DNA from 4 places in the Enterobacter sp. H2G27 genome. Region 2 is predicted to be linked to each of the others. Evidence: predicted binding sites of a transcription regulator. Region 2 holds the regulator's gene; each other region holds the start of a gene.
What was found. Region 2 encodes LexA, which represses DNA repair genes until DNA is damaged. Its sites were predicted from a motif close to TNCTGTATGTACATACAGNA; they were not measured.
Positions count from the first base shown of each region.

Region 1: the regulator LexA is predicted to act here: its motif matches at 813-832, upstream of umuD (translesion error-prone DNA polymerase V autoproteolytic subunit).
Region 3: the regulator LexA is predicted to act here: its motif matches at 1,033-1,052, upstream of metR (HTH-type transcriptional regulator MetR).
Region 4: the regulator LexA is predicted to act here: its motif matches at 1,351-1,370, upstream of sulA (SOS-induced cell division inhibitor SulA).

Region 1 covers NZ_JBSVSI010000002.1:99,786-101,988, reverse strand. The annotation lists gene parM (plasmid segregation protein ParM domain-containing protein) at 1-623, opposite strand, end outside; gene umuD (translesion error-prone DNA polymerase V autoproteolytic subunit) at 855-1,286, shown strand; gene ACW9E7_RS22165 (Y-family DNA polymerase) at 1,286-2,203, shown strand, end outside.
Region 2 covers NZ_JBSVSI010000001.1:76,953-79,155, reverse strand. The annotation lists gene dinF (MATE family efflux transporter DinF) at 1-1,018, opposite strand, end outside; gene lexA (transcriptional repressor LexA) at 1,081-1,689, opposite strand; gene ACW9E7_RS00335 (diacylglycerol kinase) at 1,798-2,166, opposite strand.
Region 3 covers NZ_JBSVSI010000001.1:4,082,787-4,084,989, reverse strand. The annotation lists gene ACW9E7_RS19465 (carboxylate/amino acid/amine transporter) at 1-160, shown strand, start outside; gene metR (HTH-type transcriptional regulator MetR) at 48-1,001, opposite strand; gene metE (5-methyltetrahydropteroyltriglutamate--homocysteine S-methyltransferase) at 1,117-2,203, shown strand, end outside.
Region 4 covers NZ_JBSVSI010000001.1:1,333,115-1,335,317, forward strand. The annotation lists gene ompA (porin OmpA) at 1-466, opposite strand, end outside; gene sulA (SOS-induced cell division inhibitor SulA) at 821-1,330, opposite strand; gene ACW9E7_RS06185 (TfoX/Sxy family DNA transformation protein) at 1,548-2,174, shown strand; gene yccS (YccS family putative transporter) at 2,131-2,203, opposite strand, start outside.

The DNA.
Region 1 (2,203 bases), on a different contig from region 2:
GCAGCTGCGCGGGTGACCTGCGACACGCCGACAGACGGATTGCCGTGTACCGCACTGATATCGTCAAACTGTCCGACAATCACGCCGGCATCGAGCGTGGTTCCGCCGAGATCGATAATCAGGGTGGTCTCTGCGGGTCCGGGCTTCAGCTCCGCGAGACGGGAGAACGCCGCCGGCAGTGATTCCGGCATCACCTTCACGTCCGTTACGGTAAATGCCCTGCCCTTATTCAGAACCAGCTCACGCATCAGGTTTTCCCGTTTACGTCGGATGTTCTCCTCGTTCCGCTGGCAGTCCCCGTCATAATACTCGCTCAGGGGCAGCGTCACGGTCAGGCTCACCGGCTGCGGCTCAAGCCCGCTGTTCAGCAGCGCATGATGCACGGCCAGCAGGTTGAGATCACCGTACTGATACTCCACGTTTGTTGTCGGGATGGCATCCCGGCTGACGCTGTCCCAGGTGTATTTCAGCGTGCCCACCTGATAGTTGAACGTTGCAGCACTGAACTCCGCCACTTTCCAGCCATGCCGGAAGGAGTTAGCAGAAACCCGGGACTGCAGCTCGTTTCCTTCAAACCATGCCAGCTTAACATTAGTTGAACCATCATCGCAGTAAATATTCATCATTATGCTCCGTCAATTAAACTCAATTTGATACACATTATAAGAGCAAAATGGAAAAACAAAAGCCTTATTTCTCATTATGAGCAATATAAAATAATCAAAATGATATTTAAGAACATTTTGAGTAGCTTAGGTTACTTACACAGCACATTGAGCAGGTGATCTGGATTATCCTCACGCTGTTAAATATACTGTATGTATAACCAGTATATTTAGCCGTAAGGAGGAAAGATGAAACTGCAGCTTTTCAGCACCGGGAAAGAACTCCCGCCACAGGCCCATCCGTTGTTTGCAGACCTGGCCAGCTGCGGTTTTCCCAGCCCTGCAGCTGACTATGTCGAGTCCGACCTGGATCTCCATGATTACTGCATACGTCATCCGAGCGCGACTTACTACCTGCGTGCCAGCGGTGACAGTATGTCCGACGGCAGCCTTTACAACGGCGATCTGCTGGTTGTGGACAGTGCAGAGAAGCCTCAGCACGGTGATATCGTTGTGGCCAGCGTACAAGGGGAGTTTACGGTTAAACGGCTTCTGCTGACGCCACGACTGACGCTGCAGCCCATGAACGCCTCGTGGTCGCCGATTTATCCCGACCCGGACGATCTGGATATCTTTGGCGTCGTCACGCACATCATCCACCGCCCGAGGGAGATGTACTGATGTTTGCCCTGGCCGATGTGAACAGCTTTTATGCGAGCTGTGAACGTGTTTTCCGCCCGGATTTGAAAGGAAAACCGGTAGTAGTGCTCAGTAACAACGATGGCTGCGTAATCGCAAGAAGTGCCGAGGCAAAGCCCTGGATCATAATGGGCACGCCGTGGTTTCAGATGAAAAACGAAAGGTACCCGGAAAAAATATACGCGTTCTCAAGCAACTATGAACTTTATGCCTCGATGTCGGCGCGCGTGATGAGCTGCCTGGAGGAGCTGGCGCCCAGAGTAGAATTTTACTCAATTGACGAGCTCTTTGTTGACCTGGCTGGAGTGGAGCATTGCATGGACCTGGAGGACTTCGGCCGGCAGCTGCGCCAGCACGTGTATGACTGTACCCGTCTGACCATCGGCGTGGGCATCGGTCCGACGAAAACGCTGGCAAAATCAGCACAGTGGGCCTCAAAGGAGTGGAAACAGTTTCGTGGTGTGCTCGCCCTGACCCGGGGTAATCCTCAGCGAACGCGGAAACTGCTTTCACTGCAGCCGGTCGAAGAGATCTGGGGCGTGGCAAACCGTATTGCACGCAAGCTCAATGTTCTCGGCATCAAAACCGCGCTCGATCTGGCCCTGACGAACCCGGCCTTTATCCGCAAAAATTTCACCGTGGTTCTCGAGCGAACGGTGCGGGAACTGAACGGGGAAAGCTGCATGTCGCTTGAGGAAGCACCGCCAACAAAGCAGCAGATAGTCTGCAGCCGCAGCTTTGGTGAGAAGGTCACTGAATACGATTCGCTCCGCCAGGCTGTCTGTCAGTACGCAGAGCGGGCCTCTGAAAAGCTGCGTAAAGAGCACCAGTACTGCCGGCATATTTCCGTATTCATCAAAACGTCTCCGTTCGCCGTTAAAGAGCCTTACTACGGGAAC
Region 2 (2,203 bases):
GCAATGCAACGATCTGCTCACCAAAGCAGGCGTACACCAGACCAAAGGCCAGCGCCACCAGTCCCGACTGACGGCAGGCTGCCCGCCAGACATCCCGAAGCTGCCCGCTTTTTCGCGCACCGTATGCTTGCCCGGAATGCGCTTCAACCGCGTAGGCAAAACCGTCCAGCGCATAGGCGGTAAAGGTCAGAAGCGTCATCAATATCGCGTTGACCGCCACGATTTCTGGCCCCAGTCGAGCCCCGAAAACCGTCAGCGCGCCGAAGCAGAGCTGAAGAAGCAGCGAGCGCAGCATGATGTCACGGTTGAGGGCCAGCAGCTTACGGATATTGCCGCGCCATGCGGTTTTGAGCAGCGCCAGAGAGATCCCGCGCATCGACAGCACGCGCCAGACCATCCACAAGCCAATGATAAAGGTTCCGTATTCGGCAATCGCCGTCGCCAGCGCCGCGCCCCGCACGTTCATATGCAGGCCCATCACCAGCCAGATATCCAGCACAATGTTGAGAAGGTTGCCCACCACCAGCAAAATCACTGGCGCCCGGGCATACTGAACGCCCAGTAACCACCCCAGCAGAACCAGGTTAGCCAGCGACGCTGGCGCGCTGAGCCAGCGGATTTCAAGGAAACGTCGCGCCTGATCCAGTACCGCCTCGCTGCCGCCAACGATATGAAGCGCAAGATCGATCAGGGGTGTCCGCAATACAACGATTAATGCACCCGCGCCAAGCGCGAGTATCAGCGGCTGCACCAGCGCACGCGCCAGACGCAGCGGATCTTTCGCACCATAAGCCTGTGCGGTAAGACCGGTGGTGCTCATGCGTAAAAAGAGCAACAGCATAAACAGGAAGCTGGTTGCCGTCGCGCCAATCGCCACGCCGCCAAGATAAACCGGTGAATCAAGATGGCCTATAACGGCAGTATCAACCAGTCCCAGTAAAGGCACGGTAATATTGGAGAAAATCATCGGCAGGGCAAGACGCCACAATGCCTTATCTGATGCCGTCAGTAGTGACATGCGAAATACCGGGAAAGGTAGATGAACAGGCTACAGCGGAAGCGTAGCCTGTCAGGAAGAGATTACAGCCATTCACCGTTACGAATCACGCCTACTGCCAGACCTTCGATAGAGAAGTTCTGTTCGCGGAGATCGACCACAATTGGGGTGAACTCGTTGTTTTCAGGCAGCAACTGAACGGTGTTACCCTGTTTTTTCAGACGTTTGACGGTGACTTCATCGTCAATGCGCGCGACAACCACCTGGCCGTTACGCACATCCTGCGTTTTATGTACCGCAAGCAGATCGCCGTCAAGAATACCGATGTCTTTCATCGACATGCCGCTAACGCGCAGCAGAAAATCAGCGCTCGGCTTGAACATGGCTGGATCGACCTGGTAATGACCTTCAATATGCTGCTGTGCCAGTAAAGGCTCACCGGCAGCAACACGACCTACCAGCGGAATGCCCGTCTCTTCTTCTACCAGCAGTCGGATACCGCGTGACGCGCCTGATACAATCTCAATCACGCCTTTACGCGCCAGCGCTTTCAGGTGTTCTTCGGCAGCATTCGGAGAACGGAAACCCAGACGCTGCGCGATTTCCGCACGCGTAGGTGGCATACCCGTCTGGCCGATATGATCCCGGATGAGATCAAACACCTCTTGCTGCCTGGTCGTTAACGCTTTCATTCCGCCCCCTGGGTGTATATACAGTTATGCTGTGAGTATATACAGTCAAAGGCGATTTTGGAACCAAAAACTGCACAAAAAACCAGGGACTTAATTATTCCTCGAGGCTCATCGGAAATGTGACCAAAGCAGCGTGACCCAGGTGATAACGGCAGTGATAATCGCCAGTAATACGGCAGCAGATCCCATGTCTTTTGCGCGGCCAGAAAGCTCATGGAAATCGGAACCGATGCGATCCACAACGGCCTCAATAGCGCTATTAAGAATTTCCACTATCATCACCAGAAGTACGGAACCGATAAGAAGTACGCGGGTAATAGCATCAACATCAAGGAAACAGGCGACGATCACCGCGATGATAGCGGCGACGCCCTCCTGGCGAAACGCGGCCTCGTTGGCCCATGCGGCACGGAAACCTTTCCATGAATAGCCGGCGGCTTTGATGATACGTGTTAACCCAGTGGTATTATTGGCCATTAAAAGAACCTTTTTTAAAAAAGAGCGTCAGTAACAG
Region 3 (2,203 bases), 4.0 Mb from region 2:
GGTCAACCTCGCTATCTGGCAGCAACAGCCGCACTGGCCGAGCTTCCTTATTGGGGGAGCGGTGATCCTGGCTTCGCTGTGGGTCCATCGCCGATGGGTCGCTCCGCGCTCCGCACAAACGGAAGATGATCGCACGCGTGGTTCCGCGCTGAGCGAATAAACGCCTCCGTAATCGGCTGACGCTGCTCGCCATCGCGCACGGCAGCGTACAGCCGGCTCCACAGTCCTTCTCCCAGGGTTTTGGTCACCACCAGACCCTGGCGTTCAAAGCTCTCCACCACCCAGTGCGGCAGCGCCGCGATACCCATTCTGGCCGCCACCATCTGAATCAGCAGCAGGGTGTTATCCACGCTTTTTAGCTGCGGGCTAATGCCCGCGGGCTGCAGGAAGTGACGCCAGATATCCAGACGACTACGCTGAACCGGGTAAATCAGCAGCGTTTCCGTCGCCAGGTCTTCCGGCGTGATGCGCGTTTTGGCCGCCAGCGGATGGTCCGGCGCCAGCACCAGGCGCACCTCATAATCAAACATCGGCGAATAGTGCAGGCCGCTGCGCGGCAGAATGTCAGAGGTCATGACCAGATCCAGCTCGCCCTGCTGCAGCGACGGCTGCGGGTCGAACGTCACGCCGGATTTAAAGTCCATCTCCACCTGCGGCCACTTCTGGCGGAAGTTCTCAAGCGCGGGGGTCAGCCACTGAATACAGCTGTGGCACTCAATAGCGATACGCAGTTTGGTCTGCTGCGGTTCGTTACACGCCTGCAGCGCGCTCGCGATCTGTGGCAGAACCTGATTCGCCAGCTGAAGGAGAATTTCACCCTGCGGCGTAAAGCGTAGCGGCTGGCTTTTACGCACAAAAAGACGGAAGCCGAGGCGTTGTTCCAGATCGCTGAACTGGTGAGAAAGGGCGGACTGTGTCTGGTGCAGCGTGGCCGCAGCAGCCGCGAGCGAACCGCAGTTCCGCAACGCTTGTAGCGTTTTCAGGTGTTTAATCTCGATCATGAAAGTCCTTCACTTCGCCATGAACATTTTGCGCTTGAGGAATATACAGTACCTGCCAATTATAGAAGTGTAAACATCTGGACGTCTAAATAACGAATTTCACAAGGGGTACACCATGACAATCCGCAATCACACTCTCGGTTTCCCTCGCGTTGGCCTGCGTCGCGAGCTGAAAAAAGCGCAAGAAAGCTACTGGGCGGGTAACGCCACGCGTGAAGAGCTGCTGGCGGTGGGACGCGAGCTGCGCGCCCGCCACTGGGATCAGCAGAAGCAGGCGGGCATTGACCTGCTGCCGGTGGGCGATTTCGCCTGGTACGACCATGTTCTGACGACCAGCCTGCTGCTTGGCAACGTGCCGGCTCGTCATCAGAACAAAGATGGATCGGTAGATATCGATACCCTGTTCCGCATCGGCCGTGGCCGTGCGCCAACGGGTGAGCCAGCGGCAGCGGCGGAGATGACCAAGTGGTTTAACACTAACTATCACTATATGGTGCCGGAGTTCGCCAAAGGCCAGCAGTTCAGACTGACCTGGACGCAGCTTCTGGATGAAGTGGACGAAGCGCTGGCGCTGGGCCACCAGGTTAAACCCGTGCTGCTGGGGCCAGTGACCTATTTGTGGCTGGGGAAAGTCAAAGGCGAGCAGTTCGATCGTCTGAGCCTGCTGAAGGACATTCTGCCGGTCTACAAACAGGTGCTGATTGAGCTGGGCAAACGCGGTATTCAGTGGGTGCAAATCGACGAACCGGCGCTGGTGCTCGAGTTGCCTCAGGAATGGCTCGATGCCTTCAAACCAGCGTATGACGCGCTCACCGGGGAGGTGAAGATGCTACTGACAACCTATTTCGAAGGCGTGACGCCGAACCTGAACACGATTACCGCGCTGCCGGTGCAGGGCCTGCACGTAGACCTTGTACACGGTAAAGATGATGTGACGGAGCTGCACAAGCGTTTGCCAGCGGACTGGCTGCTCTCCGCCGGTCTGGTGAATGGCCGTAACGTCTGGCGCGCCGATCTGACCGAGAAATACGCACAAATCAAAGACATCGTCGGTAAACGTGAGCTGTGGGTGGCCTCGTCCTGCTCGCTGCTGCACAGCCCGATCGACCTGAGCGTGGAAACCCGTCTCGACCCTGAAGTAAAGAGCTGGTTTGCCTTCGCGCTGCAAAAATGTGAAGAGCTGGCCCTGCTGCGCGACGCGC
Region 4 (2,203 bases), 1.3 Mb from region 2:
TAGCCCACTCAACGCCACCAGCGAATACTGGGGAAACACCGGTGTCATGGTTGTCGCCAGAAATGTTGTTGCTGGAGTCAGCACGCCATACCATGCCGCCCAGACGGGTGTACACGTCCAGATCGTCAGTGATTGGGTAGCCCAGTTTAGCGGTCAGTTGAACGCCCTGTGCTTTGAAAGCGCCGTTGATGGTGTCGCCTTTGTATGGCATACGACCTAACCAGTCGTAACCCATTTCAAAACCAACATACGGGTTAACCTGATAGCCACCGAACGCACCTGCACCAAGCTGGCTCTCGTGAGTTGGGCCATCATTGTTCAGGCTGCTGTTGTACCAGCCAGTGTCGTGGAACTGAGACCAGCCCAGTTTACCACCTGCATACCAGGTATTATCTTTCGGAGCGGCCTGCGCTACGGTAGCGAAGCCAGCCAGTGCCACTGCAATCGCGATAGCTGTCTTTTTCATTTTTTGCGCCTCGTTATCATCCAAAATTCGCCATGAAAGTCTCAAGAGAGAATCACGGTTAAATCCTTCACCGGGGGGCGTGGTCAAATATAAATCTACCGATATCTTCGGCTTAGGCCGAGCACCCCTGGCGATGTAAAGTCTACAACGTAGCTGAAAACTTACAAGTGTGAAGTCCGTCAGGCATATGAAAAAAAAAGTTCCGTATACCGATTATTTAACATTTTTCGAACGAATTTTGTGCAATAAAATTAAGGAGAACCGCACCAGACAAGCCTTGCCGCAATTTTTAGGTCGGGAACTTAAATCCCATCTTGCGGTCAAAAAAAATTCCAGGAAAAATCTTAATTTCACTCAATGATACAAATTTGAGTGAATTTTTAGCCCAGAAAGTTGTCCTCTGCGGTAAGAATCCGATCGAACCGGACGCATAATGAACCCGATCGCATTCCCTTCTTCAGCGGCTTCAGTCAGACGGAAATGTTCTTCTTCAGTCAATTCTTCCGGTAACCATCCAATCACCACGCTGTAATTCCCTGTGCGTAACGCGCGGATCATCGACTCAACGGTATCGCAAGGCGAGAGTTGATTAATTTGCATGACTTTCGTCAGCGGCAGGCCGGCGGACTGAACCCACTCACGGCTCAGCTTTTGCTGAGGCGTGAGCCAAAGCTGCCAGCGCGATTGCTGACCGAGCTGTTGTAATAACGGCAGTAACAGAAGTTGCGTTAACAAGGGCTGGTCTTCACGATAAACCACTTCACTGATAAGCCCCGTGGAAACACGCTCGATGGAATTCTGCGAGACATTGCCTGCAGCAGAAGAGAGAGAGGTAGCGCGATTTGCATAGCCTGAAGTGTGCATATTCATTCCAGCCCTGTAGTTACTGTATGGATATACAGTAACCCCTGTATACCCAAAGATCAACCTCATTTTCGGAAAGCGACTCGCAAAATTCATTCAATCTTGATGCTCCTCGAAAAATCATCTTGCTCAACGACGTTAAGTTGCCTATTTTCCTGCTAACGGATCCGCTAGTAAGAAATTTAGTTGTTACTTTATGATTTTGAAGGGAAATATCATGAAAAAGATATCTTATGAACGGATTTATAAATCTCAGGAATACCTCTCCCCGTTGGGCGAGATTCATCACCGCGCGTTGTTTGGCGGCTATACCCTTGCGGTGGATGATGCTGTTTTTGCCATGGTCTCAGATGGCGAGCTTTACCTTCGCGCCTGTGAGGAGAGTGCCAAATACTGTGTAAAAAATGCCTCCTCTTTTTTGACGTTGATGAAGCGAGGCCGTCCGGTGCTGCTCAACTATTATCGTGTTGATGACGGATTATGGCAGGACAGGGAGCGGTTACTTCAGCTCTCCTCGTTTGCGCTCAGTGCGGCAAGAAAAGAGCGTTATCAGCGCCATCAACGAAACCGACTAAAGGATCTGCCTAACCTGACCTTTCAGCTTGAAGTCTTGCTCTTTGAAGCTGGCATCACCAATGAGGAAATGTTGCGGGAGCTTGGTGCCAGGGCGTGCTGGCTAAAGATGCGGGCAAAAAATAAAGCGCTGAGTATTAAAGTACTCTTCGCGCTGGAAGGGGCTATCGAGGGGCTGCATGAAGCGGCACTCCCGGCAGACATTCGCCGGGAGCTCACGGAGTGGTTTAATGCGTTGACTGAGCCACAGGAGAATCACTCCTCCAGGTAGCAATGTGCTGTTGCAGCCGGCAAATTTCA